3 regions of the Shewanella psychrophila genome follow, and region 2 is predicted to be linked to each of the others. Evidence: predicted binding sites of a transcription regulator. Region 2 holds the regulator's gene; each other region holds the start of a gene.

Region 1 (10,902 bases), 2.1 Mb from region 2:
AGAGAAACAGAAGAAAATCGCTTCATACTTGACCTCACATTAATACTTGTTTTTTGTGTGGGTACTTAATGGGGTCATCTTAATATTTCACAAATAAATGGGGTAACACTTTGTTTAGATTGAGTCTATCGTATGTTTGGATTAAGTAATCGTGAAGCAGATCTCAGATACTCATTAGGGATTCAGGCAGGGAGGGTCATTCAGGTCACGTTCTGATTATGTTTGTGATCCATGTTTGCGCTCTAAGTGTCTCAGGGGATAGGAGGTTAAGAATTGCTATGAGCGCTTCATCTTTCTCAATAAGATCTTTCTATCTAGCCAAGCTGCTGAAGCTGAAAACTGGCGCTGACTCTTTCGCAGCCAAATCTTTGCCCAAGGGTATTCCAGACTTAAGATGGCAAGCCCTATTGGCAATAGAAGCCAAGCGGGACCGGGCAGCGCCAACAGAGCGATTCCGGCGAGTGTCAGTAATCCTCCGATAATGGAGATAAGCACTTTACGGATCATAACTGTTCCTACTTAATCATAATATGTTAGCCAATGTCTCATTATTAAGGCCATACATGCTAGTCGACAATTGTAACAAAGGCTGACTAGAATACCGGATAACCAGCAAGTATAAACTGTCTATACTTATGTAAAATCAATTTTAGATAGGATAACTTCATTAACCGATTAAGAATTATATTGGCGTTTTCTGGGTTGAGTCACTCATCAGTGAAGTGCGGATTGAGGTTTGTGTTACTTTTAACCCTATTGATAAGCTCGTCCGCTAAAGCTGATACCCTTAAGCTGACGTCTTTACATTGGCCACCTTATTCCGGAAAAACTCTGGTCGATCAAGGGGCATTGATTGCTATTACTCGAGCAGCTCTCAATGCCATGGGTCATGAACTCTTGGTCGATTTTTATCCATGGAGCCGAGCTGTGAGGCTGGCTAGCCGGGATGATTCTATGTATCTTGGATACCTGCCCGAATACTCTTATCCGACACAGGCTTTTATTTTTTCTGAATCACTAGGTGTAAGCCCATTGGGCCTGGTAGAGAGACAAGTTAATCCTATTCGCTGGCCAAAGCTTATCAATCTAAATGAGTATACATTAGGTGTGGTCAGGGATTATGTGAATACTGCCGATCTGGATATTATGATTAAGCAGGGGGCTCAACCTGTAGAAGTCGTCAGTTCTGATGAACATAATATCAAGAAGGTGGCAACGGGTCGTGTTGATGGCGCCGTGATTGATGTTCATGTCCTCAGGTTTATATTGGCGAGAGAAGATTTGAAGCCATTAGCCGATAAGTTACAGATGAATCAAAAGCTGCTCGAAGAGAAGCAACTCTATGTTGCCTTTAAAAACACGCCAGATGGCCACAAGTGGCGAAGTATTGTTAATCATGGTTTAACCAGAATAGATGCTAAATCTATTTTAGATGATTATATGGCTTCTGTTACGGCGGCTAGTCAATAATGGCAAAACCTTTCACGATGGCTTAACGCTTTGATTAAGCCACCTGTATACCGTTACCTAATGATCACTTTAGGCTTTCGACACGACACTTTGGCCGATTGGGGTTAGGCTTAACATGGCCAGCTTGAGATGTTGAATGCCAAAAGGGATACCAATAATCGTTACAAAACAGGCTAAGGCATGTGTGATATGTCCGATGGCGAGCCAGATCCCGAATAATAAGAACCAGATAATGTTACCTACTGTGCCAAAAGCGCCTGTTCCCATATCTTCTTGCCCTGAGAGATGTCTTCTATTCATCTGTTCTTGACCGAATGGCCAAAATGTCATTTCACCTATGACAAAACAGGCGCGTCCGAATGGGATCCCTATGATACTGATGAAGCAAAGTAGGCCAGCTAGCCACCATGCTAACCCCATGATGAAGCCGCCAAGCACAAACCAAGCTATGTTAAAAATTAACCGTAATACTGCCATTTAGGCCTCCAGTGGAACTGCGTCTTTTATGTTTATTCTTAATGCTATTAAGCAGGTACCGTGCCAATTGTTTAAACCCTTTAGTTTCAATTGCTTGTCGGTGGTGGTGGGGCGGAAGTTAGTGAGATTAATCAGCTTTTAGTTCTTTTAGTCGATTGTAAGGTGTATCCGGTGGTAACATCACTCTCTGTCTATTCCAGTTTATTGTCTTGAAATGAAGTTAAGCCACACCCCTGTCGATACCATAGAGATGTTTAACAGAGACATTTTTGTGAAGCGAGATGATCTGCTCCACCCCGAATTTTCGGGTAATAAGGCGCGAAAATTTGCCTATTTCCTCGAGCATGATTTTCCGGGAGTATGTAAGCTCATCGGCTATGGCTCACCCCAGGCAAACTCACTTTATTCTATGTCGGCGCTAGCTAAACTTAAGGGGTGGAGTTTAGAGTTTTATGTGGATCACATCGCTTCTCACATCAAAAAAAATCCCAGCGGTAACTACGGCGCGGCATTAGCTAATGGTGCACGTGTCATATCACTAGACACTCTGGATAATAGCGAAGGACGGGACACATATACCTATATACAAGAAGTCGTGCAGCCCCATGAGGCAAATGTGGTTTTTGTGCCTGAAGGAGGGCGCTGTGAGTATGCCGAGTTCGGGGTATCTAAACTGGCTGAGGAAATAGTGCAGTGGGCAGATGAGAATGAATTACATCATCTTGTCGTTTTCCTGCCGTCGGGTACCGGCACAACAGCTCTATATATTAATAAGTACTTTGTTGAGCAGGGGATAAGTATTCGGGTACTTACCTGCGCTGCGGTTGGGGGAAGTGCTTACTTAACTCAGCAATTTACCGAGCTGTCTGACAATCCCAAACATCATCCTGAGATTGTGACTCTTGAAAAAAAATATCACTTCGGGAAGTTGTACCCTGAGTTTTATGAGATGTGGAAAACGCTCTCACTCAGCGGTATCGCTTTTGAGTTACTTTATGACCCTCTGGGTTGGCTGGCACTGGAGCACTATCTAAACTTGAGCGCAGAAGATGTGCCTATCTTGTACCTTCATCAAGGGGGATTATTAGGTAATGAAACTATGTTGCCGAGATACACGAGAAAATACGGTGATGAAATGGTTAATTGTTCGAACTAAAAGTGAGTATTGGGGAAGAGAGTAAGTGGAGGAGTGTATTTACCGTTTGGTCAGGCTAAGTATCTGTGAAAGTGATACAGCCTGAACCAAAGGTAGGAGGTTGCTTTATTGCTTAATAGCCGACTTATGGTGCCGGTCCTATCTGTTTCCTGTTATTAGCGGGGAAACATTCGATACCAGTGAGAGGAGTGTATCGATTAGCATCTGTTGATTGTTTTAACTAACTCTAACTAGCAGCCTAGTGAGAGGTTTGACGAGAGCTAACTTAAATTTATTTACTGCCAGATAATAGCCAGTTCATAAATTTTAACGCTTCGGTGCGCTTTGAGAAAGTCTGTCGGTTTTTTCCTTGGCTATCGGTGAAAGCGATAGAAGATTTATTAACTGAAATAGAATCTACTGGAAAATTAACTGTGATCTGGTGACCATTTACATTGTACGACATAGGTCATACTCCTTATGTTTTACTGCTAGCATTAATCGGTAGCAGTTTGTATTTAATAATAAAATCCTTAGCAATTAGCAAAAGATGAGCATTAAGTTCGCTTTGAGATTACCCACCTTCGACGGTTTAATCAAGTAAACTAGTTATCAATAAATGTTAATATTTGTAATCTGTGAGATAACCACTAAACCGATTGGCTTCGAGTTAAACACAGATGTATGACAGCTAGATGACTATAGTTGAGTAGTTGAACCGGAGATATAATATTTTTGCGAGGCAGTGACGATATGGAGTCGGACTAACAAAGAAAATTAAATAAAGGTGTCTCAAATCTAACGGTCATTATATCGACGAACATGGACTTGTCAATACTCTTCTAACATTATTATCCGCTTTTTCGTTGTCGATATAATTAAGTTGTAAAACTGTTGTTTATGATAATAAGTGATAGAATTTGTGGGTGTTTTGTTAGCTGATGGTCGGTAAGTATGCGTTTGAGTAATCGTTTTTTCCTTCTTTTCTTATGTTCACTTATTTTATTTTCAAATGCCAATGCTGCAGGCGTGCCAAGCATGGTGGGAGTGCTCAAAGGTGCGTCAAATGAACAAGCTGACGCGGCTTCACTTTCTGTGCATCAAAAGTATCAGTATAAGGATGAATTCAAACGCGATACTCCTAGGGGGACGCTGGAAGGATTTACCCAAGCGGCCTATGAACAAGATTACGTCTTGGCAGCGAAATACTTAGATCTTCGTTATCTTCCTGAGGGAATGGTGAAAGATAAGGGGGCTGAATATGCCTCAAAGCTTCAAGCGATTATTGACCGCAATGTCTGGGTCGATCTCGATCAGATCAATGACTCTCCCCGTGGTAAAGACAATGATATGTTGCCGGCCTACAGAGATGCTTTTGGGCGAATAAAGCTTGAAAGTAGTGAAGTCTCCTTATTATTACAGCGTGTTCCTGGGAAACAGGGCTCAATTTGGAAGATATCTAATGCCACCGTGGCCAAGATCCCATCGCTTTATGAGCAGTTAGGCTACGGGCCTGTGGTGGAGTGGTTTGTTGATAACATACCTGAAGGGCGTTTGTTCAAAGTGAATCTTTGGGAGCTAACTTTACTCTTAGTGTACCTGGTTGCCGCTTTTATCGTTGTTATCCCAATTACCTGGATAATTAAATTCATAATTTTGAAAAGTAATTATGCGCTTAAAGAGGAGTTAGGCTATATCGTTGCCGGGCCATTACGTTTCTTTATCGCTGTGCTGTTAGACAGAGCTTGGATGGCTCACAGTAGTATTTCAGCCATGGCGCTGGAGATGGTTAACACTGGTTTTTTGTTGTTTATCGCTGTCGTATGGTTAGTCTGGTCTTCGTTAGGTATTTTTCAAGCGAGTCTTAAACGGCGTTGGCTTGCACAAGACAACCAACAAGGGGCTTCTCTGTTAGGACCCTTAACTAATTTTGTTAGAGTTATCTTTGTTGCCCTTGCAGGCCTTGTATGGTTAGAACATTTGGGGTTCAGTGCCAGTGCCATTCTGGCGGGAATGGGGATCGGTGGCGTCGCCATAGCCTTGGCTTCTAAACAATCCATAGAAAACTTCATCGGTACAATTACCTTATACTCAGCAGCTCCGATTCGGGTGGGTCAGCTTTGTCAGTTTGGTGCTATTAAAGGGACAGTGGAGCAGATTGGTTTAAGGTGTACTCAGATAAGAACCTTAGACAGAACTTTGATCCATGTGCCCAATGCAAAATTAGCTGAGATGGAGATAGAAAATATTTCCGAGCGTGAGAAAATCCGCTTCAAGGCCGATATCAGATTGGATTATGAGACCTCTTCCGAGCAGTTGAAAGGCATTATCGCCGATATCACGGCTATGCTTGAGCACCATAAAGAGGTGGATGAGAGTCCACTGCGGGTAACGTTTCAAGGGTTTGGTTTACACGGTTTGCAAGTTAACGTGTTTGCTTATGTGGGGACCACCAGTTTTCCGACCTATCAACTGGTAGCGGAAGAGTTGCATCTCGGCATCATGGATATTGTGGTGAATCATGGGTCACGCATCATTCCTGTAGCTCCTATAGCGGCAAAATTATAGGCATAATTAATCTCGAACATAAGTTATTATTTTGAGATTAACTTGATTTCTATCAGTTCGAAGAGAGCGATAAAGTCTATAATTAAGAAAAATATTATCGGGATGTCCTTTATTATTTTTGTTCCTTTATTTTGAGATTTTTTATTTTGAGAGCAGCATAATGGCAAAAGTACTCGACTCGGTTGACCAACGCACGAAGCTTGTAGGAGAAAACCGGCTTGAATTGTTATTGTTTCGAATCAATGCCACTCAGCTTTTTGCCATAAATGTGTTTAAAGTGAAAGAGGTGGTTAAACTGCCTCAATTGAGTGCAGTTCCGGGTAGCCACCCCCATATCAGCGGTGTGGCCAATATTCGTGGAACTTCCATTCCGGTGATCGATCTTCGTGGTGCTATTGGCTATAAATCCATCACAGGCGATCATGAAGCAAATATGATTATCACTGAATACAATCGCAGTGTTCAGGGTTTCAAGGTGGGTAAAGTCGAGCATATCGTCAATATGACTTGGGGAGATATCTTACCTCCACCTAAAACAGCAGGCAGTCATAACTATTTAACGGCGATCACTCGCATAGAAATTGATGGCGTGGGCCAACTCGTTTCTATTATCGATGTGGAAAAGGTGCTGGCAGAGATTATTCATTACGACATCACTTTGTCTGAAGGTGTACTCGATGAGACACTGGTTAATGAGATGCAGGGGCGTAAGATTTTAATTGCCGATGATTCTTCAACGGCGCGAAGACAGATAAAAGAAACGCTGGAACCATTAGGTATTGAGATCTTAGAAGTCTCAGATGGATTACAGGCTCTGAGGACGCTACAGCGTTGGTGTGATGAAGGTAAATCTGTGCAGGATGAGATTTTAATGTTGATCACCGATGCGGAAATGCCTGAGATGGATGGTTATAAGTTAACCCATGAAATCCGTAGCGATAAGCGAATGAATGATCTCTATATCACATTGAACACTTCATTAAGTGGTAGCTTTAATAAGGCCATGGTAGAGAAGGTCGGATGTGATCGTTTCATCTCTAAGTTTCAGCCTGACTTGTTAGTCGATGTGGTGCAGCAGAGGCTAAGAGAAATAGTTAAATAGGAGTAGGCTCAGAACCAGGTTTTATCGGCTAGAGGAGTGCCTTGTTCAATAGCTATGTCTTTTACCACCTCTTGTTTTACCCGTTTGGGTGAGGCTATGTTGATACGGGCTATTCTGACTGCGTAGCTAAACCTTTGGCGGCCAACCTGGGACAAGATCGCTTCGAAAAAAAGTCTATCTAAGCCCAAGGCTTGACTGTAATGAGACACAGCTTTTGACAATGAACTATATTTCACTCCGTCAAATTCAAACCCTACGACAAAATCGCTATTATCTATGTCTATGCCATCTAAACTCAGCGGCCAGCCAGTGGCATTGACTCTGTCTCTGGCAATTAGGTACATCATCCAGGCGCTTTTCTTGAAGCCCTCGAACACTTTACAGGAAAACTCAGAGTCGATTAATTCCTGCTCAGTCCAATTGACCCCTATGGCAAGATGTTTCGCATAGATACGCATCAATTCATCTTTGACTGCGAGCTGGCAATCCCAAATCGAAGTGAGTGGGCTTTTCTTTGCTAGTTTCAGGCATTCTTTACAGGCTGGGATCCCTAGGCTGGGATGTGGGGTGTGCACAGTTGCATGATACTCGAACACGCAGTTACTGGGCTCATTACAGAACCAACAAGTATGACGAAATTCGAAAGGGACATCGATGAGGAAAGCGGATTGCGTCATTTCGCCTCCAAAATAGGCGTGACGCAATACAGCTTGCTGATATTCATCAAATAATGTTCAGCTAATTGGAATAACTATCTATTCTTCTTCCACATTGACTAAAGATTTTGCAAGTTCGATAGGGTCGGTCTCTAAACATTCATGATCGGCTAACCAATCGGTACCAACAAGTACGCCATCATCATTTAGGTCCGATACCCAAAATTCAAGGAACTCAACTAAGGTGATAGACACAGGTTGATAATCAGACCACTCTTCGCTGCAGTGAACCTTGGCATTTGCTTCAGAAGACCACAGTGGCATTACGTCAGTATGTTCGTATTCAGATGAATCGCATACAACCCAGCCTTCACCGGTTTCATCTTGTAATCCCCAGACAACTTGATGTTGTTTTACATTCTCGATAAAGCTGGCTAGTTCAGGGGTAATTTCGCTCATGATAGATCTCTTAAGTGTGTAATTTAAACCGGGTCATTATACGCCAGGTGACGTTTTCTCCAAGGAAATCTTGCGGATTAACGCCTGTTGGATGAAACATTAAGTAAAAATAACCTTTTTTCTGTCGAAAAAGTGGGATTAAGACTTAAACTATCTTGTTCCTATAGTTATTATGGCTCAGATCTATGTCGTTTTTACGGCCTTGAGAATTTTCTTTTATCATTCTAGTCAAAATATTTTTTTGCATTCTTGGAGTTGTCGTTTTGATTAAAAATGTCCCATTAGCATCAGTACTCTTTGTATCCTCTCTCTGGGCGTTGCCAGCTAGCGCTGATGATTTCGCTGCTTGTGTCGTTAATCTGCAGGAAAAAGCCCAACAAGAGGGTCTTTCGAAGGAGACAATCGATAACGCGTTAGCCAATGTTAAATATGTCCCCAGAGTGATTGAACTCGATAAGAAGCAACCAGAGTTTAGTCAGACCTTCGATAATTATTTTAGTAAACGGGTGACAGACTGGCGTGTAAATCAAGGCCGGAAGATGCTGCGAGAGCACAAGGTTTTATTAGAGAAATTACAAGAAACCTATGGTATTCCACCGCAATATCTGATGGCATTTTGGGGGCTCGAAACCAATTTTGGCTCATATAAGGGCAAGATGCCAGTACTAGACTCATTAGCTACTTTGGCCTGTGACCCTCGTCGTAGTCAGTATTTTACCGGCGAGTTGATGAAAGCACTAAAGCTTAAAGAGAAGTATAATTTTGATCCCTCTACCATGGTGGGCTCTTGGGCTGGAGCCATGGGACATACCCAGTTTATGCCGAGTGCATATACTCACTACGCCGTCGACGGTGACGGTGATGGCAAAGCAGACCTATGGAATAGCACAGCTGATGCTTTGTCATCGGCGGCGAATTTCCTCAATCAACTCGGTTGGCAGAGAGACGAGCGTTGGGGCAGGGAAGTGAAATTACCTGCTAATTTCAATTATGATTATCTCGGTCAGCCCAAGGCTCAAGCTTTAGTCGAGTGGAAAAAGCTTGGATTGACCCAGAGCAATGGCGCTGCTCTATCGACCCCCGACATGAATGCCAAGCTCTATCTTCCCGCGGGGCATACTGGCCCGGCATTCTTAGGTTATAAGAATTTCGATGTGATCATGCGCTGGAACCGTTCTGAGTTTTATGCCATCGCCGTCGGCCATCTAGCCGATAGAATTAATGGCGGCGTTGGATTAGTCATTGCGCCACCTAAGCAAGATAATTTAAGCCGTGCACGGGTGAAAGCCTTACAAGCTAAGTTAAATGATAAGGGTTTCGATGTGGGCAAACCTGACGGTGTGATGGGAAGAAACTCTAAGGCTGGCTTACGTGCCTATCAGCAAAGTGCTGGCCTAGTTGCCGATGGATTTCCCGATGAAGCGACGTTTAAGGCAATCGGGGTTAACTAGTCAGTTACTCCTAATACCGATTGGTATAAGCACTGCTAATTATTATTCATTTCCCTTTAAAGGTGTAATCACATTGATTGCACCTTTTGTTTTTATCCTTTAGATTACCTATTCCTGAAACTCGGTGTGAGTCCGGTAGTTTCTACATGCTGTATCAATAAAAGAGATAAAAGTGTATGAATATTATGGATAACCTTTCACATGCTCAAAAGCAGCGACTCGCTTTTATCGATTTCAGCCTACAATATTTCGGTCAAGTCTCCCGTCAGGATCTGATTAAAAAATTTGCTACCGGCTTGGCGGCTGCGACCCGTGATTTTTCCAGTTACCGTGGCTTGGCTCCAGATAACATGACCTTGGTACACCAGACTAAAAGCTATCATAGAAACCCTGAGTTTAGAGCCCTATTCCAGCATGAGCCGGAAGGAATATTGCACGGTTTAGCCAAAGGCTTCGGTGATGGACTGTCTCATCCCATCTCCCCGAGCGAAGTTTGTATCGATGCGGTGCAACTCATTCACCCAGACACGGAGATCATTGCCGCCTTAATGCGTGCGATTCAAAATAAGCTGGCAATTAAAATAAAATATGTGTCTGTCTCATCAGGAGAGAAAGAACGTGAAATCGTGCCCCATGCCTTAGTCAATAATGGTCAGCGTTGGCATGTGCGAGCTTTTGATCGTGATCACCAAGTGTTTACCGACTTTGTTGTCACCCGAATTAAGATGATCTCTGGTGCCACTAGCGTGCCAGCTTTTAATGAAACACAGGTTAAAGATACCCATTGGGATCTGATGATCACCTTACGCTTAATCCCACATCCAAGTCTGAAACACCCGGAGGCCATCGCACTGGATTATCAGATGCAGGACAATAAAATAGAAGTTCAGACTCGAGCAGCTTTAGCCGGATATCTGTTAAGACAGTGGAGCGTCGATTGTTCTGCTAAGCACCAGATCACCACTGGCGTGTGTCAGCTTGCCTTGGCTAATCACGAGATACTCAAGCACATTGAACAATTAGCGATTATTCCTGGTGCCTCCAATCGCTGATAACAGCAAGAATTAGAGATGCTAGAGCAGATTGAACAACTCGTTATTTTCCCTGTTGGGTATAATCGTCAATCCTGAATTGGTGGCTATTTCTGCCGACGACTATTAACACTAGAGTGCGTCAGGGACTTTTGTTAAACTTCGTCACCAAAATACAGTCAGGTATAGAGTTAAGGACATTTGATGAGCATTAAAAATGATATGGTTGTTCAGTTTAAATACACACTGCGCGATGAGCAGGGTGAAGTGTTAGAGACAAATAAAGATCTGGACCCTATCGCGTATCTGCACGGCCATAACAACATGATGCCTGGTGTTGAAGATTCAATTGAAGGTAAAGAGGTTGGCGCAAGCTTCTCTGTCACACTGGCGCCGGAAACTACCTACGGTGTTAGAAATGAAGATGCGATTCAACGTGTTTCTGTTAAGCACCTACAAGGTGCTAAAAAATGGAAAGCGGGCATGCGCGCATTGATCGATACAGATCAAGGCCAACGTCAGGTCACTATTGTCAAGATGGGTAAGTTTATGG
Region 2 (10,902 bases):
TACTGGCATTGCCTGTACTGCTATTGCCTATATTGGCTATGGCATCGTTTGGCGCTAATTCGGCTTCTAAAAACTCAGGTGTAACCCTCGAGTCTCACAGCGTTGAAACCAGTTTCAAGCTGACTCATCCAATATTGCCGGCTAATTTACTCGCGGCTAGTGGAAAGGAGCTGGTCACCTTCGGTGTGGATGATTCTCGGCAGAAGTGGTTAACCGTTTTTTCTTTCGATAAACAAGAAGGCAAGTATACCGAGTCTTTAAAAGTTAAACTTCCTCGTGAGCTTGCTAGCTTCGATTTAACCGGGCGTGATAACGATCGTTCGTCAGCTGGTGCGACTAAGACCGATGACGTGCAGCAGCTGATGTTCCTGTCTAGTCAGCATTTAATTCGATTCGTCCCCAGTGATAAATTAAATCCCTTTCATATAGTTGCCGATATTAGCTCCATGTCACTCAAGCACACGCCCGATTACATCAGTGGCAGTGATTTTATTCGTGATCTTAATGGTGATGGCTTAGATGATATCATAATTAGCGACTTTGATGGAGTTGAGCTCTTTATCGCACAAATAGATGGCAGTTATCACAGACAACAACTGCCGATTAAGCCCCAAGTAAGACTCTATAATGATGGTGCTCGTTACACTCAGTCAAAACTCTATAGTGCCGACATTAATCTCGATGGTAAGCCGGATATCGTCAAGATAGGCGAGGGGGAGCTAGAGGTATATAGACAAAAGGAATCGGGCCATTTCGACCCTATCGCTAAATACAGCTCGGTCCGACTGGCTATCAGTGGTCTCGATTGGTGGAATAAACGAGATGCTTACGGTGAGCAGTTAGATCAGAGTGACTTGGTTTACCGTAAAGTAGAGGAGCTCAAAGATATCAATAATGATGGTTTTACCGATATGGTGGTGCGTTACACCAAGAGCTCCGGCGTGCTAGATAGGGTTAATGATTACGAGATCTATCTCGGTGAAAACATCAAGGGACAGCTGACGTTTCCAAAGAAGCCTAATAGCGTGATCCGCGCCGATGGCACCCTAACGGGGTTAGAGTTTATCGATATCGACGGCGATAACAAGGATGAGGTACTGGTGGCGGGGTTCGATATCGGCTTATCTCAGATCATAGGTGCCTTAATCTCGGGCAATATCGATCAGGATGTGTATTTGTTTAAGATGGATGAGAATAGCCGGTTCTCCGATGATGCCAATATAAGCAAAGAGGTGGAGTTGAGTTTTAGTCTAACCTCAGGCCAAAGTGGCAGTCCTGTGGTCAAGTTGGCGGATATTAACGGTGATGGGTTGCAAGATCTGCTGCTGTCTGACGGGGATGATACTTTACAGATATTTCTGGGTAGTGACAGTGGCAGGCTTTTCGTTAAGAGGAGCGAAAAAATTCGTGTTCAGCTGCCTCAAGATGGCGGTATGGTATCTAGCCAAGATTTGAATGGCGATGGAAAAGAGGATCTCATCATCAAGTATGGTCAGCAAGATGATGAGTCACTACAAAATAAATTTAAGGTGATTTTAGCCAATCCCAGCTCAGAGACTCATCTTCCATGAGCAGGCACCCTTTATGTTAGGGCTTAAATAATATTAGCTAATCTCTGTCTCATCTTTATTGGGAAAGGCCAGCTTAGCAATGCAGCCAGACTCTTTTCCTGAAGTTAACATTAGTTGCCATTCATAGCGTTCGCAGAGTGCATCGACGATCAAGAGACCCAAGCCATGACCGTCTTTACTCTGTTCTGAATCATTCAGCCCCCGCCCCTGATCTACTACTTTGATGCAAGACTCCCAAACTTCCACAGTGATAACCCCAGAATCACTGGCATTAATGGCATTCTGCAACAAGTTGATCAGTAACATTCGGAGTACGGGAGGACTTGGCTGAATTTCTGGTTCTGCAATTAATTTGAGTTCAACTTTGAGATGCTTGTATTTAGCCAGAGGGGAGACCTCCTCTAAGATCAGCTTTATCTCTTTTTCGGTCAATTTTCTACTGGTGGAATTCTCTCTGGTTTGCTCCTGTTTGACCAGACTTAACAGGGCTTCAATTGTGTGTTGCATATCGGTCGCAGCCTTAGCAATTCTGTCTCTCTGTCTAAGTTGAAATTCAGGATCTGCACTCTTATCGAGCAGCTTAGTCGCTCCCTGAATAACGGTTAAAGGGGTTCTCAACTCATGGCTGGCATATTTGGCGAAAGACTGCTCTTGTTTTATCAGGATTTCATTTTGGTTGCGATATTTGTTGAGGCTATTAGACAGCTCTGTAAACTCTAATGCCGACCCCTCGGGGACTGAGAAGTTCGTTTCTCTTTGGGCGGATTTAAGCTGTTGACTGAGTTGATTGACCGGCTGTACCAAGCGTTTCGATAATTTTGATATGGCGAAGTCGAATGCCAGGTAGAGAAGTATCATGATGGCGAGAGAGGCGAAGTTGATATATCGCCATTCATCAGAGCTGAGCTCGACTGTTTCTGCCTCCATAGTTAAGAAGAGGGGCTTAGTGTCACCTTCGAAATCGAAGCTAGCGTGATAGAAAAAGAGGTCGTGAGCTATCTCATCGGTGATTTCATCATTGTATCCCATGGGGTATTGGGAGAGCTGTTGGAATTGCTTAGGCAATGACTCGGTAGAATCATAGGCTAAAATATTAGGGCCTATGGTGAGAGGAGAACTTGCCCCTTGCTGAAATCGGTCGATGGCAAAATCTGCTGTCTGTTGTAAATTGCGCTTGTTTATCTCATCTTCTAGCCAGTAGAGTCCCGCCTGACTAAGAGCAAAAACTAATATGCCGATAAGCAGAGCGATAGCATTGAAATAGAGGCTTAATTTCTTCGTTAAGCTCTGGGCCGTGGAGCTAAGTGCTTTAGAGGTTTTCATCAGTTTTGTTAATTGATGTTTCTTGTTGAAGCTTAAAGCCTATTTTTGGCACCGTGACCAGCATTGACTCGGAAAATGGCTTATCTAATTGATTGCGGAGTTGGTACATATGGCTACGCAATATGTCACTACTTGGTGGCATATCACCCCATAATTCCTCGATAAGCTCTTCACGTTTGACCACATTCGGCGCACGTTTCATCAATAATTGTAATATTTGATAGCATGCGGGGGTCAGAATAAGCTTAGTTCCGTTGCGATAGACTTGATGTTCTGCCGTGTTTAGCTCGAGGTTGCCGTATTGTAGTATGCCTAAGGCGACCCTTCCTTGCTGTCGTTTAATTAATGCTTTCACTCGGGCATTGAGTACATCTAAGTCGAAAGGTTTGGCTAGATAGTCGTCAGCCCCTGATTCGAATCCGTTGAGCATATCTTGTTTATCATCGAGTGCGGTTAACATGAGGATCGGTGTGGTGCAGCCCTGCTTTCTGAGTTCTTTAGCGACACTGAGGCCATCCATCTTAGGCAGCATTAAATCCAATATGATGGCGTCGAAATTGGATTCGAGGGCAAGCTTAAACCCGAGTTCGCCATTGGTAGCGAAATCGACTTCTGTTCCCTGCACTTCAAAATAGTCGGCAAGAATACCTGCGACATCTTGATTATCTTCAACGATTAATAGTTTTGACCTCACGCTACCTTACCTATTGTTCTCTTAGAGCCGAGAATTATCTCATGTAAGCGTGTAAAAAATGTCGACTTGGTAACAAGTCGATGCATTAGGCGCATCATGAACAAATGTTAAGCTCAAATAGTGAACAGTTAACCTATGAGTATTTGTTTATTCATAGGGAATTTATATACTGAGCATCATTCGATTTACAAAATGTAAACGGTATTTACCCTGTTGTATATCTTGAGTGTCAATTTATCAGGATATTTTGGAGTTCTTTGTGATAAAAAAAATGAATAAGTCAGTACTCAGTGTCGCTGTTCTTGCTACTAGTATTTTAGTTGCAGGTTGCCAGACGACAAATCCTTATACTAACGAAGGCCAAAACGCCAAAGCGACCAATGGTGCTTTAATCGGCGCGATTGCGGGCGCAGCTATTGGAGTAGCATCTTCTAGTAAGAGTGATCGTGGCAAGGGCGCCCTGATCGGTGCTGCCTCCGGTGCGGCATTGGGTGGCGGTATCGGTTATTACATGGATACCCAAGAAGCCGAATTAAGAAAGCAGCTTCAGTCTACGGGTGTGAGTGTGACTCGCTCTGGTGACAATATTGTGTTGAATATGCCTAATGAAGTTACCTTTGGAGTCGATGAGGTTCATCTTAACCCTGGGGCTAAAAACGTGCTTAATAGCGTGGCCTTAGTGGCAAAAGAGTATGATCAGACTCAACTCAACGTATTGGGTTATACGGACAGTTCAGGTTCTGAGTCATATAATCTGCGTCTTTCGAAAATTCGTGCCATCGAAGTGGGTAATTATCTTGTAGCTCAGAAAGTGGAATATGCCAGAGTGAAGTCGGAAGGTATAGGGGAGGCGAGACCAATCGCTAGTAATACTACCGCAGAAGGCAGATCGCAAAACCGCCGTGTGGAGATTATCTTAAGTCCACTGCCTCAAAGTTAATTTCTGTTTACTACAGTTCCTAAAAAGGCTTCCCAAGGGAAGCCTTTTTCTTCTTAAGCCTTAATTTTGAACATTTTGTCCGCTAAAGAATAAAAGTATAATTAGAGTAAAAAGAAGGTGGCCAGCCCGAGGAAGGCGAATAAACCAATCACATCTGTGACAGTTGTTAGTACCATGCCGCCAGCGAGCGCAGGGTCGATATTCATCTTTTTAAGCAGTAATGGGATACTGGCACCGGCAAAACCTGCAACAGTCATATTAATAAGCATGGCTCCGCCTATGAGTGCACCTAAGGCGATATCACCCTTCCAGAGCCATACGGCCGCGAATACCAGTACAGACCATAACAAGCCATTGATGAAGCCGATTGCTAGCTCCTTGCCTATCAGCCATCGAGAGTTACTCTGTCCTATCTGACCCAGTGCAATCCCTCGAATCACTAAGGCTAAAGTCTGATTACCGGCGACACCTCCCATGCTAGGCACTATGGTCATCAGAATCGCGATGGTGGCAAATTGTTCCAGCGTGCCTTCGAACATATTACTGACAGACGCAGCCAAGAGGGCGGCAAATAGGTTGATAGTCAGCCATAGAGAGCGCTGGAGAGTACTCTTTAAAACCGGGCCAAAGGTATCGCTATCTTCATCCATACCCGCCATGCCCATCATGGAGTGCTCGGCATCCTCCCTAATGATATCGACGACATCATCGATGGTTATTCTGCCCAATAGCTGATTATCCTCACCGATCACGGGAGCCGAGATCCAATCGTGGCGTTCAAATAATTGCGCCACTTCGCTGTCATTCATTCCAACTGGAATGCCCTCAAGATCTGAGACCATAATCTCTCTGACAGAAGCGTCTGGGTTACAGGTGAGTAAATCTGAAATTCTGACGCCACCGAGTAAACTGTCACGTTTATCGACGACATAGAAGGTGTCAGTCGCTTCCGGTAACTTGCCCCTAATTCTAAGGTAACGCAGAATCACATCTATGTTAACGTCGGGTCGAAGGGTAACTGTATCGGTATTCATGATACTGCCAGCGGTGTCATCCGGGTAGGATAGAGCCTGCTCCACTCTTGTCCTATCTTGACTGCTCATGGACTGGAGGACTTTATTGAAGACACTGTCTGGTAAGCTACGTAGGATATAAGCGAGATCGTCGGTATCCATGCCTTCCGCAGCTTTCGCGACTCGTTCAGGTGTCATCTGCTTGATGAGGCTATCTTTTAGCTCCTCACCTAACTCATCTAAGATCTCTCCGGTATGATCAAGATCGATTAGTTGCCACAACACCTGACGCGTTCTTGGTGGAGATGATTCTAAAATAAAGGCCACATCCGGCGCTGCCATATCATGGAGCATGTTTCTGACATGGACAAACATACCATTACCAAGGGCCTGGGTGAGCTGATTTAGACGTTGATCTGTTGTTTCACTGTCTAGTACTTCTATCGGCATAGTTGACCCTCCTTTGATGATTTTACGGTTTGTTTTAGACTAGGCTTAACTAGCTAATTTATAAAAGAAAGGACGATTACAGTGTGAGTAGATTAAAGGGTTAGGTTAACTTGCTTCATCAAACTTGGCATCCACTAATGCACATATTGCATCTAGTGCGGCATCGGCATCTTGACCTTCACCTTGTAGCGTGATGGTTTTTCCCATGCCAGTTTCTAGCATCAATAAGCCTAATACGCTGGCAGCTGAGGCTTTCTTCTCTCCCTGCACTATGGTTATCTCAGCGTCAAACTCGGAAGCTAAGATGGCGAGTTTGGTTGCGGCTCTGGCATGGAGACCTAGTTTATTGCATATGGTGACTTGGCGTTCCAATTTAGTCATTGTCCAATTCACGATGACGCGCCTGAATTTTATGCTTACTGTTACCAAATAGCCTAGCTAATTGTTCAGTGACATAAACAGATCTATGTTGACCACCAGTACAGCCTATGGCGATGGTAAGGTAACTACGGTTGTTTCTTTCCAGATGAGGTAACCAAGTCGCAAGTAAGTTTTCTATTTGCCAGATAAACTTATTGACTGTGGGTTGTTGGCTCAAAAATAGTTGCACTGGCTCATCTAATCCTGTCATGGGTCTTAGTTCAGGTTCCCAATGCGGGTTTGGTAAGAACCGAACGTCAAACATAAAGTCGGCCTCGGTTGGCATCCCATATTTGAAGCCAAAAGACTCGAAATTGATCACTAGCTCTTTATCGACACTGCCTAAGAGAATTTCACGGATTTTGTCACTCAGATCATAGATATTCAGGTTTGATGTATCTATGTAATGATCGACCATCTTAGAGACGGGTTCAAGCAGTTCTCTTTCATGCTCTATCGCCTCTTTAAGAGAAGTTTTAGTGCGGGATAGAGGGTGTAATCTTCGGGTTTCACTGTAACGCTTCAGAAGCACTTCATCGCTGGAGTTTAAGAAGAAACTGAGTAATTCTGTACCTTCTGGCAGGTTAGCAAGTTGCTTCTCCAGCTCTTTATCTTGCTCTGGCATATTACGCACGTCGACACTAATGGCAACGAGATCTGTACTGCCCTTGAGTTGTTCGAGCAAGGTATCCATCAGGGGGAGAGGAAGATTATCGACACAGTAGTAACCTAGATCTTCTAAGACCCTGAGTACGACAGATTTTCCCGAACCGGAACGACCGGATACCATCACCAATTTCATTGTGTTATTACCTGATAGAGTTCTGACTCATCTTGAGTTTTTCGTAACTGTTTCACTATAAGCTTGTTATTGAGTTTTTCGGCCATGGATGACAGAGTACTCAGGTGCTGCTCACATTGATCCGCAGGTACTAAAAGTGCAAATAGTATGTCCACAGGTTGTTTATCAATAGCGTCGAAGGAGATAGGCTCTTCACACTTGATTAATACCGCAACCGGCTGACTTATATTGCTTAGCCTACCATGAGGAATCGCAATACCATTACCTATACCTGTGCTTCCCATTTTCTCTCTCGCCAAAAGACTTTCAAAAATCTCTTGTGAGGATAGGGTTGGATACTGGACAGCGGCAAGATCGCTGATGAGTTCCAGTACCTTTTTCTTACTGCCCGGAGTGGCGCAAGTAGTACACTCCGGCTGCAGAATGGTGCTTAATTCCATTATTAATGCTTTGTTAGCTTCTCTTTGTGTTTAATAACCTGACGGTCGAGCTTATCAATCAGGGAGTCGATAGCGGCATACATGTCAGCATTCTCTGACATAGCGAAAACCTCACCACCAGCAAGGTGGAGTTTAGCTTCGGCTTTTTGCTGCATTTTCTGAACATTTAAAATAACGTGCACATTATTGATCTGATCGAAATGTCGTTCAAGCTTAGTGAACTTTTCTTCGACATAATGTCTTAGCGATTTAGTGATCTCTATATGGTGTCCAGTTAGGTTTATTTGCATAGAAATACTCCTCCAGTTTCCGATTGTTTCACTCTTAGGTTGATTTTAGGTAAATCTTTAGGGATTTAACTCACAACATAATTCCCTGTTATACCAGGAGTTGAGCCTAACTATTATCGACTACAGGCCGCTTCTGGTGATTAGCTCACAACATGAGAGCTAATCAGGTCAGTCACTAAACTAGAACTGTTAGTTAGGTATGACCTTATTTCCTTTTTCTACAAACTCTTACGTTGATTCGATGGTGGAATCAACATGGCTTCACGATACTTAGCTATGGTGCGTCTGGCGACCTTAATTCCCTGCTCCGCTAATAGCAAGGCCATCTTACTGTCGCTGAGTGGCTTCTGCTGGTTTTCGGCTGCGACCAATTTCTTTATGAAAGCACGAATAGCGGTAGATGAACACTCTCCGCCATCATCGGTCCCCACATGGCTGGAGAAAAAATATTTCAGCTCAAATATACCCCTAGGGGTGTGCATATATTTTTGTGTGGTGACCCGGGAAATGGTGGATTCATGCATCTCAACGGCTTCGGCTATATCGTTTAATACCATAGGTTTCATGGCTTCTTCACCATACTCGAAGAAGCCTTGCTGGAATTTAACGATACAGTTCGAGACTTTCAGTAAAGTGTCGTTGCGGCTCTCAAGGCTCTTAATAAACCACTTTGCCTCTTGTAGATGCCCTCGAATAAATTGACCATCAGCCTGATTTTTAGTGCTTTTAGCCATGGAAGCATAGTGTTGATTGACATTGATCTTCGGCATATTGTCTGGATTTAACTCAACTACCCAGCGACCTTTCTTCTTGGTCACAGTGACATCAGGGATGACATATTCATCTTTTCCTGGGGTAATTGCCAATCCGGGACGGGGATTAAGTGTCTGGATTAACTCAATGGCTTGTTTGAGATCATCTTCCTTGAGCTTGGTCTTACGCATTAACAGGCGGAAATCACGGCCGGCGATCAGATCCAGGTGGTCTTTTATAAGTAGCCTAGCGTTATCTATGTGTGGGGTTGTATCGGCATATTGTGCTAGCTGAATGATTAGGCATTCACTGAGGTCCCTTGCTGCAACTCCAATGGGATCGAAGTGCTGGATGCGCTTAAGTACGGCCTCTATTTCATCTTGCTCAATTTCAGGATCACCCATGGCTTCGAGGATGTCATCAACACTCTGAGTGAGATAGCCTCTCTCATCTATGGCGTCTATGATGGCCGTCGCTATGGCGAGATCGTTGTCTGAAAACGGTGTGAGATTTTTCTGCCATTCGAGATGTTCATACAAACCTTCGCTAGTCTCACCTTGGAAGGGCATATCGTCATCGCGCATTGCGCCGGAACTCGAATTGGGAGACGCCGTGTAGACTTCATCCCAGGTCGTGTCCATTGGGAGTTCTTCAGGCATTGAATCTTGGGTTAACGCCTCAGAGGTTTCAACCGCTGAACTGTCCAGTGGGCCATCGCTCTCTGCTGTGGCGCTAAAGTCATCTGTGTCAGTGGTCTTGTCTTCACCATTGACCGGGGGGTCGACTTGCTCTTCATCTAGTTCGAGAAGGGGGTTGGAGTCTAACGCTTGTTGGATTTCTTGTTGCAGTTCCAGCGACGATAGTTGCAATAGACGTATAGCCTGCTGCAGTTGTGGTGTCATGGTTAACTGCTGACCCATTTTAAGCTGGAGTGACGCTTTCATTTACCGCTATTCCCTTCATTGTAATTATAAAATGAGAAAGCCTGCTTTGACTTGTTTGGGGTTTCTCTGAGCCCCTAGACCTCAGGCTGAGTCAGCCGAGTGTCGATAATAGCTCATTTCTTGATGCGCTAAGAATGAGCCTCATGATTAACTATAGCTTGAATTGTTCACCTAAGTACACAGCTCGTACTTGCTGATTGTCTAAGATTTCGGCAGGTGTACCTTCAGCGATTAAATTTCCGTGGCTGACGATATAAGCACGTTCACAGACGTCTAAGGTTTCACGCACATTATGGTCGGTGATCAGTACACCTAAGCCGCGACTTTTAAGCTGCAGGATAATTTTTTTAATGTCGATAACTGAGATCGGATCCACACCTGCGAAGGGCTCATCTAGGAGAATAAACTTAGGATTAGCGGCTAAGGCCCTGGCTATCTCGACGCGTCGGCGTTCACCACCTGAGAGCGCCATGCCTTGGCTGTCTCGGATGTGGGTAATATTAAATTCTTCCAGAAGATTCTCGAGTTGTTCCTCTCGGGCATTGTTATCTATGTCTGAACGAGTCTGCAGGACAGCCATAATGTTATCTCGAACCGATAACTTTCTAAATATGCTCGCTTCTTGAGGAAGATAGCCAATGCCCTTTCTTGCCCTCAAGTGCATTGGATCTAAGGTCAAATCGTCATCATCGATCAAGATCCTACCCTTATCACTTTGCACTAAGCCTACAACCATGTAGAAAGTAGTCGTTTTTCCCGCACCATTTGGGCCTAAAAGACCGACGATCTGCCCAGTTTCCACTGTGATGCTGACATCTTGGACCACGGCTCTATTTTTATAACTCTTGGCAAGATTGACTGCCTTTAGCGTCATCTGGCTCATTGTTTTTCCTGCTCGATGATAGGTAGCTGAGTTGGAATTACGTCAGTATTTTCTTCTTGCCCCTTGGCTTGAATGTTATCTTCATCTTGCTTGATTTCAGGTAGTTGAGTCGGCAGTGGCTCAGTGGCGGGTTCTTTCGCCTTATCTTGACTAGTATCCTGATAGTTTTCCGGTTGAATAATGGTGATGACCCTATCCTTGCCTGTACTTTCTGCTATCAACTGCTGCTCAGCTATGTTGTAGCGAATCATATTACCTGTCACTCGGCTACCATCTTGCTCTAGCATGGCATTGCCTACCAAGGTTAAAGTTCTGCTCGATAGCTCGTATCTAATTTCTTTGGCACTGGCAGAAGCTGGACGTCCATCTTCCATTATCT
Region 3 (10,902 bases), 280 kb from region 2:
AGAATTAGCCTGATTTTCATGGCGGCATTGGTAGGGGTATCAAGGATCTTGGTAGGGGCACATTGGCCAGCAGATGTTGTAATGGGGGCCATTGTGGGTCTTAGCTGCGCCTATGCAGCGAGTCATATATGTCCTTTAATCCGACTCACGTTTAGGAAGCGCCTATTAGCTTATCTGCTCTTAGTTCTGGCTCTGGTGTCCAGTGAATTGCATACGGGTTATGATTTTTCTGAAATTTCCATCGTGCAGTATGTGAGGTGGGGGCTGCTAATGCTAAGTATTATTGCCGTATTAGGGTTTGCGAAGAGGGAGCTTATGGCTGGGGTAATGGCAAAGCGTCAAAGGTTAACTTCACAATAGTCGAAATCTGAGAGTTACCTTAGCTTGGATGTTCGTGATGCCATAATCGTGATCCCGATAGCAGAGTACAGATGTGCCAATGAAATAAATTTCGGACTTACTAGCGGATTCACGGAAATTTCACGTTTGAGTCGTATGATGAATTCGATGAAAAAATCGGAGTCCGCTATGAACAAGATAATTTCTTCACGAGGCAGATGGAGCTTACAATCTCGTGAAATGACAGGATATGGATTTCAATTTCTGCTACTTACTTTATTTGTCGTTCACATACTTACGCTTAATGATGCAACTAACTTATCTCTATTTCAGAGCATTAATACTATGGGGGCTCTAGTACCTACTTGGGTCGTCAGTGCTATAACCGATCTTGGTAATGGGACGACTCTAAGTGTAATTGTACTCTGTTATCTGATCAAGCGTCCCGATCTCACTTTGAGAGTGGTGGTTGCTGCCATACTTTCATTATTGATGGTTCCTCTTATTAAAGATTATTTCGCGGCGCCCAGACCCGCAGTGATCTTGGATTACTTAAATATTATAGGAGAGACCCGACATACCAATAGTTTTCCCTCGGGTCATACTGCGACGGCGTTTTTGTTTGCAGTAACTATTTTTCTGGTAAGCAAGTGCAATAAAATTAAGCTGGGTTTGATCGCTGTCGCCGCTCTTGTTGGTGTTTCACGCGTTATGGTTGGTGCACATTGGCCTACAGATGTTGTTATGGGAGCTATCGTCGGGGCTTTGTGTGCTTATGGGGCGTTATTGCTTGCGCCTCTGGTGAATCTTACCGATAAACTAAGATTTCGAAGTTACTTAGTGCTGTTAGTGGTTATCTTGCTCTGTGAGTTAGATAAGGGCATTGATGCCGATGAACTTTGGCAAGTGAGCATGCTCAGATGGATCTGGTTTAGTGTGTGCGCTGGATTGATTTGGCAGTTTTGGAAGCGGAGTCATCGAGTCACTAAGCTAGAAGGCTAGCCCAAGTTTAGTGATAGTCTTGAGTTTAGCTGGAATATATTTGTGTTAATGGGGTGGGCAGCGACTCATAAAATAACTAAAGTCGCTGCGCCGGGAAGTTGGTTCAGCTTTCTATTGCTAGAGCTATGACAAGGGCTATTACTAAGAGTTAGTGCATACTGACCTGACCGTCGATCTTATCGAAACTTAAGTCACCAGAACCGGCTTCGAGAATAGTGAGCCCCTTAGCATTGACCACTTCAATACCTCCGGATCCGTCTTCTATGGTGACCTTGCCCTGAATATCTGTTACCGACATACCACCGGAACCATCTGTAATACTGACATCACCATTTACCTTACTGATATCAATCGAACCAGAACCATCATCAAGCTCGATATCACCCTGCACGTTCGACAGAATTATAGAGCCAGATCCATCTTGAATATTTAGATTTCTGCCACCTTGGATTTCTATGCTACCGGAACCGTCTTCAAGTTTAATATTGGCATCTATACCAGAGAGTTTGATGCTGCCTGAGCCATCATCGATATCTAGTTTCATGTTAGCCGGAACCTTGATAACAAGATCTATGTAAGGAGAGTTTCCTGAGCCGAATCGTGGGCCAAACTCGGCAATCAGATAGGCGGTGTCTCCTTTTTGAGTTAGCGACAAATCTGGTTCCATCTCTTCATAGGTGTAGATGTCAGCTTCGAGTGTGATATCTGTGATCCCATCGACTCCTATTATCTCTAATGAACCAGCTCCGGTGTTGGCGACCATAGCGTTGAGTTCACTTGCATCGATTTGCAGCATCTGCTGACTGTGTTCAAGAGGTTCCATGCTGGCGCCATTAACGTTAATAATGCATCCGGATAAGGATAGGGCGAATATTGAAGCGAGTGCGGTTGGGCGAATTGTCATGTATTTATTCCTTTAAATTAATCTAGTGAGAGCCAAAATTTAAGTTTAATTCTTGTGCGCTCGAAGTCATTACAGTTTTTATTATCTTTAACTAAGCAGTGTTTATGCCAATATGAAAACTCTATGTTTTTAAAGACTATTAACGGTTTTGTTGGAGAGTGTTTGTGGAGATGTTAACCTCTATGCTCAATCAATGAGTTTATAGACCTATCATGTGGTGAATTCCATCACTGCTTTTAACCTAATAAACCGAGTCATTTATTATGGGTAGAAGAGAAATAAGAGAGAAGCAATGGATTACTTAGCAATCAATAAAACTGCTTGGAATAAGCGTACTCACACTCATGTGGCTTCAAAGTTTTATGATGTAGAAGGTTTCCTATCGGGTAAGTGTGCCTTGAAAGAGATTGAGCTTGATGAGCTAGAAGTGAAAGGTAAGAGCCTTCTCCATCTTCAATGCCACTTCGGATTAGATACCTTGTCTTGGGCCAGAAAGGGCGCCGAAGTGACAGGTATCGATCTCTCGTCTACGGCAATCGAAAAGGCTCGGGAACTGACATCGCAGGCAGGTCTAGAAGCCGAATTTATCTGTACCGACGTATATAGCACGGCAGAGAAGGTATCTAAGCAGTACGATATTGTATTTACGTCTTATGGGGTCCTATGTTGGTTGCCAGATCTCGATTTATGGGCCCAAGTCGTCCGGGATTGCCTCAAGTCTGGCGGTCAATTTTATATGGTTGAGTTTCATCCCTTAGAGGCCTTGTTCGATGGCTATAGTTATTTTGCGCAAGCTGAGCCGGATGTTGATGAAGAGGGCACCTATACAGAGAATTGCTCAGGTGACAAATACACCTTGATCACTTGGCCCCATTCTATCTCAGATATTCTGAATGCCTTGCTTCGCGCTGGGCTTACACTCGAGCACTACAATGAGTTTGATTTTAGTCCCTATAACTGTTTCGAGGGCCTAGCCGAAGAAGTACATACTCAGGCTTCAGGTGAACGAGTATTAAGATATGTTATGGAGCATAAACAACAACGTGTGCCCCTGAGCTATTCAATTTCGTCTAAGAAACCTAGCTAAGATCATCCTATGTGGCTCTTTGCATCTTACTAAGCGATTCGAAGATATGGTTTCAGCAGATATGCAGGCAAATGTGAAATACTAATCCTTAACTGATTAACTCTGCTAAAGACGCTCACTGAGCGTCTTTTTTGTTTGTCTAAAGACTGTATTACACAGCTTGCCACTAGCAAAATAGTCAGCTAGTTTAACTAGTGTAAGCTTAGATATATCTAATCTAAACGTATCACTATTCTCACAAAGGTGATTATGCGAGCCTTGGCATTTCTGGTGTTTATCATTTCTCTTAGTATTGCAGCCACCCATCTTGCGGCGGCTCCTATCGTTATTCAACCTAAGCAGTCTGAAGATGATGCTAGCTATGGGTATTATGTCGATCTCATCACTCTTATTTTAGAACTGACCCGAGAGGAGTATGGGCAAGCCGAATTGGTCGAGTCTGAGTCCGTTTTCACCCAGAACAGAGCTTTCAGTGCACTTAAGCAAGGAGAGTTAGATCTTTTTTGGGCTGGAACCAGCCAAGATAGAGAAGACACGTATCGTGCTATACGAGTCCCCCTAATGGGAGGCTTATTGGGGGTGAGGGTTCCAGTGATTAGGGCTGCAAAGTACCAGATGTTTCTGCAGATAGGTACATCGGGTCAATTAAAGGCTCTCACTGCGTGCCAGGGGGATCAGTGGCCGGATTCAGATATTTTAGAGAGTAATGGTTATCGGGTGGAGCGAGTCACTAAGTTCGCGCTCATGTATAGCATGCTCAAGCAGGGGCGGTGCGATTATTTCCCGCGAGGGATCACAGAGGTTTACGCGGAGCTTGAGGGGGAAGATAAAGAAGACTTGATCGCTTACGACAAGATATTGCTCAGCTATCCATTTCCCATGTATATCTTCGTTAATAAAGACAAGGAAACTCTGGCTCAGCGGTTAGAGTTGGGTCTGCTCTCTTTAGTTGAGCAAGGTAAGCTAACTGTATTTATGCAGTACCATCCGGTCACCAAAAATATATTTCCTCTGGAAAAATATTCAGGTTCAAAAACGTTTCGTCTTACAAATACCAACTTGCCCGAGTCGACGCCCCTTAGGGATGAGTCACTCTGGCTGAAAATCAAAACCAGCCGAGATTAATCTGTTGCCCGACTGGTTTGTGTTGGTATTAGCTACTGGTATTGGTACTCGTCATAGCGCTACTTCTGCCTCAATACCGGATACTTTTGGTATTGATCATCATAGTAAGGGCTTCTCTTATAGAACCACCGCAGGCGTGCCTTAGGATCTGCCGCGAATTCCTCGTCTTTCAGAGCCTTGTCGAATGCTAGCTGTAACTTAGGATCATCCTTGAGCATCTGAGTCGCCAGTGGCTCTACGGCATAGTTTTCGATATATTCTGTGCGAGTGAAGATAGGATTAAAAAATCCCCACTGCAGTAAGGAATCTGGTGATTGAGGCTCGAGTAGTAAGATAGCCAGGTCGCCCAAGGGCTGGTGGGTATCGATTTTTACCGTGCCGCTAGCTAGCTCAGTTTCGACAGACTCGAGTCTTACTTCTGCTTCCACCATCTGCCTGCCTTCATAATCCTTGCTTCTGAACTTAGGCTCGCTCAGCTCGTATCGTTGCAGTTTTATCTCTGTAGGTTGGTGGAGTCTGGTCATACGGATACCGTGAATTTGTAAGCGCTCGATCACTTCTGTCCACTGTGGGGGAATATAGTAAGCACTGGGTCGAGTCACGCTGATGTCTGGCACGGTATCGCCAACCACAGGCAGGTTAGGGTAAAGCTTAGGCACTCCGGTCCAGCGGACTATATCATTACCACTGATTACACTTTTTTCCATGCGATATTCAATGCCCTTAAAATCCCAACCTTGTTTCTGCTGTGCCTCTTTCCAGGTGAGTGTCACTCGAGGTGGATAGCGGAACTTATCCTGTTTAATGGCCGACTTTAACTTAGTGGCCTGCATGCCTAACGTTTTCAAGGTGGCCTCAAGCATCACGTAAGTCCCCAAAACTCGTTGCTTATAAGGTTTAAGGCTGTGGTTTTCTATCAAGATAGTCGGCAGGTGTCTGGCATCGCCATAACCATTGGAATAACGAGGACTAGCGTTCCACAGTGACATGCCTTTAGTGATATCAGTGTTGTCTATGGCAAAGATTAAAGGACCCGGTATATGTCCCTGGCTAGTGAGCGCCGACTCGATGGCGGGGCGATAGATTTTCTCGAGCCAAGCATAACTTGCTGGGCTGAGCCCTTGAGGTAGGTTATAGCCGAATGTCATATCATATTGATAGTCGATGCCATCGGTCACATGTACATCGATATAAAGATTGGGTTGCCATTCATTGATAGCATGTAACATATGCTGCATCTCTAAGGTATCGGCTTTGGCATAATCTCGGTTTAAGTTGAGGTTATTCGCCGTTGTACGCCAGCCCATATTTATTGGACCGCGCTGATTGACGCGATTATATTGGGTTGAACGTTCATGACCGTCGACACTGAAAATAGGTACAAATAGTAGGTTTGCCTTATCGAGCAAATCTCCTTTTCCCCCCAGAACCAGATCACGAAGTAGCATCATACCCGCATCTTTACCGTCGATTTCGCCTGAGTGAATGCCCGCTTGAACCAGCACACTGGGCTTATTGTTCTCGGCTAATGCTTCTGGAGTTTCGGCGCCCTCAGCCGAGGCAACAATCATCCAGATATCACGCCCTTGGGGACTCTTACCTAAACTGACTTTTTTTAACTTGTCTGTTTGGGCAATAAGCTTATCGAGCCAGATGAAAGTATCATCGTAATTTGGACTGGTCTTAAGGCCATTTTGTTCGAAAGGTGTCGCCCATTCATCGTCCGCACTGAGGAGCAGTGCTTCACTCTTACCATGCCACTCTATGCTTGGTGGCAGGATTTTATCGTTGATATAGGTATTAGCGATTTTGGGCTCTGCTAGCTGAGAAGCTGTTTCATCGTTAGCTATAGCGGAAGAACTCGCAAGGCTAACCAAGATGATGGCTGATAAGTGCTTGAAACGCATGTTAGGTACTCAATATTAGTCTTATTATTAGCCTGATATATTTCATTAAAATTGTAATGAGTACAAGGCCAAATCTTAAAGTTTTGGCTACTTTAAGTAGCCTTCTATAGTTAGACTTCGTCTAACAACTAACGTCTTGGTATTCCCTCTACACTCGGGCAAGGAGGACTGCTCGTTCTCATCAACATCCATGTTTAACAGCCAGTTGGGTAAAGTATATCTATATACAAGTGCCAGTTCAGCTTCCATACTTCTCGTTAATTAGCCATGGCTTTGCCATATTCACCATGCCTCGCTCAGAGGGCTCATTCTCATGATCTTCGTTCCACCTATGACGCCCTGTCAGTTTCACGCAATTTAAAGCTCCGCGGCAAACAACTATTAACAATCGTTCAGCTTGCTCCCAATCTGTTGATATAATTTGTATTCGTGCTATTTATACTAACAAGTTCCCTGTATGGAAGCCTGCAAATGCCACAAGATCAAGATGAAAATTTTAAGCGACTGACACGTATTGCCAAATTTTTGGTACCTACATTTATCTTACTTGGGGTTCTCGTATTCAGCTGGTTTGAACTCAGTAATCAGGTGCTCAATATTAACGTCGTGAATAAGAATCTAGAATGGAGCCAAGGTTGTTCTGCTGGTAATTGCTCGGGTGTGCCAACCTTCTATATTATTACCCCAGCGGAGAGCTTTATCACCACGGAAGCCATTTATGACCGAATAGAAATTGGGGAGAACTATGATGTCGAAACAGAAGGTTTTACCGACTTACTTGTCCATAGAAGAATCGATTATCTGTTTTAATTGAGGTTATAAGCATAAAAAATCCCAACTAAGCCAAGGCAAAAACTGGGATTATTGTCAGAACGGTTACTTCAACTATCAGATCATAAACGATCTAATCAAAGATCTTTATGCATTAGGTCCTGCATGCTTAATCGAATCAGGTACCTGGTATTTCTCAAAGTTAGCAGTGAAACTTTCTGCTAATTTCTGAGCATACTCAGCATATTGCGCTTTGTTTTCCCAAGTATTAACAGGGTTTAGTAACTTAGTCTCAACGCCTGGAATGGCAACAGGAACATTCAGATTCAACTTTTCTAAGTACACAGTCTCTACTTCCTTGAGTCCGCCACTGACGATGGCATCGACAATTGCGCGAGTCGTTGGGATATCGAAACGGCTACCAACACCATGTGGACCGCCTGTCCAACCCGTGTTGACCAGATATACTTGGCTACCGAATGATTCGATTCGCTTCATCAGTAGCTCGGCATAAACGCCTGCAGGACGCGGGAAAAAAGGCGCACCAAAGCAAGTCGAGAAGGTCGATTGAATCGCGGCGCTAGAGCCCATTTCTGTCGAGCCAACCTTAGCTGTGTAACCAGATAGGAAGTGATAAGCGGCTTGCTCTTTGGTTAGTAGAGATACTGGTGGTAGCACGCCGGAGACATCACAGGTCAGGAAGACAACAGCGTGAGGCTCTGCGCCGCAGTTTTCCTCTTTTCTAAGTTCGATATGCTCAAGTGGGTAAGCAGCACGGCTATTTTCAGTGAGTGTCGAGTTGGTGTAGTCAGGCACGCGATTTTCATCCATGACCACGTTTTCCAGCACGGTACCGAAGCGGATAGCGTCCCAGATAACCGGCTCATTCTTCTGGCTCAGATCGATACACTTAGCGTAACAACCGCCTTCGATATTAAATACACCGCCTGGTGCCCAACCATGCTCATCATCACCGATCAAGAAACGCTTAGGATCGGCCGATAGTGTCGTCTTTCCTGTGCCTGAAAGGCCGAAAAATAGTGTGGTGTCGCCATCTCTGCCAACGTTAGCCGAGCAATGCATTGGCAATACGCCCTTGGCTGGAAGTAAGAAGTTTTGTACCGAGAACATAGACTTCTTCATCTCACCAGCATACTTAAGGCCTGCAAGAAGCACTTTACGTTCTGCAAAGTTTAAAATGACTGTCGCATCTGAATATGTACCATCACGCTCAGGATCACAGACGAAACCTGGTGCATTGATGATCTGCCATACTGGCTTATCAGCGGCATTGAACTCTTCCGGGACGATAAATAGGTTACGGGCAAATAGCTGGTGCCAAGCCGTTTCTGTGGTGACCTGTATTGGTTGATAGTGCTCTGGATCTGCGCCCACTTCCAGCTCAGAAACAAAAAGCTCTTTATCGGCCAGATAGGCTTCGACTCTCTGCCATAAAGCGGTAAATTTAGCTTGTTCGAAAGGTTTGTTCACTGAGCCCCAGTCGATATCGGCTTCTGAACTTGGCTCTTTGACGATAAAGCGATCATTAGGTGAACGACCTGTGCGTTCTCCTGTTTTTGCGACTAACGCGCCATTAGCTGTGAGTTCGCCTTCACCGTGTGCAAGGGCTAGCTCAATGAGTTGTGCTGTCGTAGGGTTATGGTGAGTTAGTTTTGATCCATCCGCCATAGTAGGGTCTCCATGATTTGAGGTCGGAATTTAGGTGCTGGTCTTTGCCGGCTTTTCTTTATATAGAAAAATACTTTATAGATAAGCGTCTTAATGCGCTGGAATTCGATTGTAACTTAAGCGGAAATGAATGTGTGAGGAAGATCTGGTTTTAATTTTAGTTAGATATGCTGTGAACAAAGCCATTTTTTATTAGAAATGGCTTTGTTCTTGATTTATTACCAATTTATTCCGGGTATGTCATCGTTACAATCCATAGCAATTATAGGTTCTTTTCTTACCCAAGTACTATTGTCTGAATATGGCGGATGCTCAAATACATCCCAAGCGGGAGATACGTGATTCCACAATTCGTCATAACCTTTACCCGATGTGACCCTTGTTACTAACACTTTGCAAGCTCCAGAAATATTCATGAAAGTCATAGTCCACCCGTCCCACTTAAAATATTTTTTATAATCCGGATCAATAACTCTAGGAGCTGGATTAAATATATTTTCGATTACACCACCTTGATCCTGAATATATTGCACAATATCACCGGAAACAACTTCTCCATATTGGGATGAGATGATGAAAGGATCGTTTTGTTCCAATTCATTAGCTTGGGCAAGTGGTGTTAGTAAAAGCATTGTTCCAATTAGTATTTTTTTTATCATAGTACTATTTCCTTATGGTATATATAAAAAAATCGAGGAAATAATATAAACTTTACAATAAAGGAAAGGTGATCTTTATCTCACTTTTGCTCACCATGTGTAACGCTATTGATTCAAAGGTATCTAGGTGTGGTGGAATGTTACGCAGGTGGGTGTTGCGAGGGGCCAAAAAAAAGAGGATGCATATAGCATCCTCGATTCATTGATATTCTTTAGATTACTGTTTAGCTACGGGAGCCTGTGCATTGCTGAAGAGCGCTTCGATGTCGATGGAGTCGAAACTATAGTTGGTATTGCAATATTCACAACCCATCTCAACTTTACTCAGTTCGGCAATGATGGCATCAATTTCTGCTTTAGGGACTGTGCGAATCGCCTTAGCGCTACGCTCTCTTGAACAGGTGCAAGAAAAAGTCACTTGGGTCGGGTCGAAAAGGCGTACTTCTTCTTGATGATAGAGACGATGAAGTACCTCTTCAGCTTCAAGCTCAAAAAGCTCTTTTGCTTTTACCGTGGAAGTAAGCTGCTCTAAATGCTCAAACTCGACATTATGATCACCTTCGCTAGGCAGTACTTGCAACAACATACCTGCAGCCTGTTGGCCATTAGCAAATAGATTTATCGAAGTGGGTAATTGCTCAGACTGAGCGAAGTATTCTTCGAGACAGGCAGCTAAGCTACTCTTGTCTAGTGCAACTACACCTTGATAGCGCTCACCATCAGTAGGTGTAAGTGTGATAACCATATGGCCTTTATTGCCGAATAGCTGCTGTAAATCGGCATCTTGCTGTAATTCACCATTCCAGCGAGCGACGCCACGTAGCTGCTGTAGGTTGTTACCATTGACAACGGCGAGTGAGACCGGACCGTCACCTTGTAGTTGTACGCTGATATCACCATCGAATTTCAGTGTCGCGGTAAGCAGAGATGTTGCCGCCATAAGCTCGCCTAGAAGATGCTGGAGCTGTAATGGATATTCGTGGGCGGACAAAACTTCTTGGTAACTCTTCTCAAGTTGCACTAATTCGCCACGAACATCTGCATTTTCAAATAGGTAGCGGTGTAAATTATCTTTACTCATCTCAATCTCACAATTACATTTCTTCTGTAGCCGAACTATCGGCATCAATTAAATAGCTATATGGTGCCTAGAGCCCATTTTTTCAACGCTTAGGTTGATTTAAAGTGCATTAGCCTTCTTTAAAACGAATGAGTTGACGGCGTTGCTTCTTATCTGGTTTATGATCCGGTGCGGGGTTATTAAGTACATTCAAGCGTCTGGCTTCGGCATATGTCTCCCGCTTGACTATGCTTTCGGGTGTTTCCTGGTATAGAGTTTGTGCAATAATTGCTTTTTGTCGTTGTTCTGACAGTTTTTTTATGACTATTTCTTTTTCGTCATACCCCTGTCTTAGTTTT

Evidence for each region. The regulator sigma-54, encoded in region 2, starts transcription at its own class of promoters, with help from an activator protein. The targets are predictions, from matches to a motif close to GTTGGCACGNNNNTNGNNT.
Region 1: a site for sigma-54 is predicted at 1,997-2,015, ahead of sps_RS07010 (YccF domain-containing protein). Genes of this name have one in related genera too.
Region 3: a site for sigma-54 is predicted at 2,339-2,357, ahead of sps_RS26885 (DUF4097 family beta strand repeat-containing protein). Genes of this name have one in related genera too.

Annotation. Positions count from the first base shown of each region.
Region 1 is NZ_CP014782.1:1,560,481-1,571,382, reverse strand. It holds gene sps_RS07025 (cytochrome-c peroxidase) at 1-26, opposite strand, end outside; gene sps_RS07020 (PGPGW domain-containing protein) at 277-507, opposite strand; gene sps_RS07015 (substrate-binding periplasmic protein) at 739-1,470, shown strand; gene sps_RS07010 (YccF domain-containing protein) at 1,540-1,947, opposite strand; gene sps_RS07005 (pyridoxal-phosphate dependent enzyme) at 2,162-3,103, shown strand; gene sps_RS28035 (hypothetical protein) at 3,375-3,548, opposite strand; gene sps_RS07000 (mechanosensitive ion channel family protein) at 4,037-5,650, shown strand; gene sps_RS06995 (chemotaxis protein CheV) at 5,811-6,752, shown strand; gene sps_RS06990 (hypothetical protein) at 6,761-7,429, opposite strand; gene sps_RS06985 (DUF2750 domain-containing protein) at 7,508-7,867, opposite strand; gene sps_RS06980 (lytic murein transglycosylase) at 8,131-9,318, shown strand; gene sps_RS06975 (WYL domain-containing protein) at 9,495-10,370, shown strand; gene sps_RS06970 (FKBP-type peptidyl-prolyl cis-trans isomerase) at 10,554-10,902, shown strand, end outside.
Region 2 is NZ_CP014782.1:5,852,172-5,863,073, reverse strand. It holds gene sps_RS25670 (FG-GAP repeat domain-containing protein) at 1-1,571, shown strand, start outside; gene sps_RS25665 (sensor histidine kinase) at 1,605-2,894, opposite strand; gene sps_RS25660 (response regulator transcription factor) at 2,881-3,588, opposite strand; gene sps_RS25655 (YiaD family glycine zipper/OmpA-like lipoprotein) at 3,860-4,528, shown strand; gene mgtE (magnesium transporter) at 4,630-5,991, opposite strand; gene sps_RS25645 (HPr family phosphocarrier protein) at 6,097-6,372, opposite strand; gene rapZ (RNase adapter RapZ) at 6,365-7,213, opposite strand; gene ptsN (PTS IIA-like nitrogen regulatory protein PtsN) at 7,210-7,653, opposite strand; gene hpf (ribosome hibernation promoting factor) at 7,656-7,943, opposite strand; gene sps_RS25625 (RNA polymerase factor sigma-54) at 8,162-9,640, opposite strand; gene lptB (LPS export ABC transporter ATP-binding protein) at 9,792-10,523, opposite strand; partial or broken gene lptA (lipopolysaccharide transport periplasmic protein LptA) at 10,628-10,902, opposite strand, start outside.
Region 3 is NZ_CP014782.1:6,136,017-6,146,918, reverse strand. It holds gene sps_RS26895 (phosphatase PAP2 family protein) at 1-360, shown strand, start outside; gene sps_RS26890 (phosphatase PAP2 family protein) at 529-1,341, shown strand; gene sps_RS26885 (DUF4097 family beta strand repeat-containing protein) at 1,490-2,245, opposite strand; gene sps_RS26880 (class I SAM-dependent methyltransferase) at 2,538-3,332, shown strand; gene sps_RS26875 (ABC transporter substrate-binding protein) at 3,582-4,457, shown strand; gene sps_RS26870 (M14 family metallopeptidase) at 4,517-6,364, opposite strand; gene sps_RS26865 (hypothetical protein) at 6,836-7,174, shown strand; gene sps_RS26860 (phosphoenolpyruvate carboxykinase) at 7,283-8,824, opposite strand; gene sps_RS26855 (hypothetical protein) at 9,043-9,483, opposite strand; gene hslO (Hsp33 family molecular chaperone HslO) at 9,701-10,564, opposite strand; gene hslR (ribosome-associated heat shock protein Hsp15) at 10,674-10,902, opposite strand, start outside.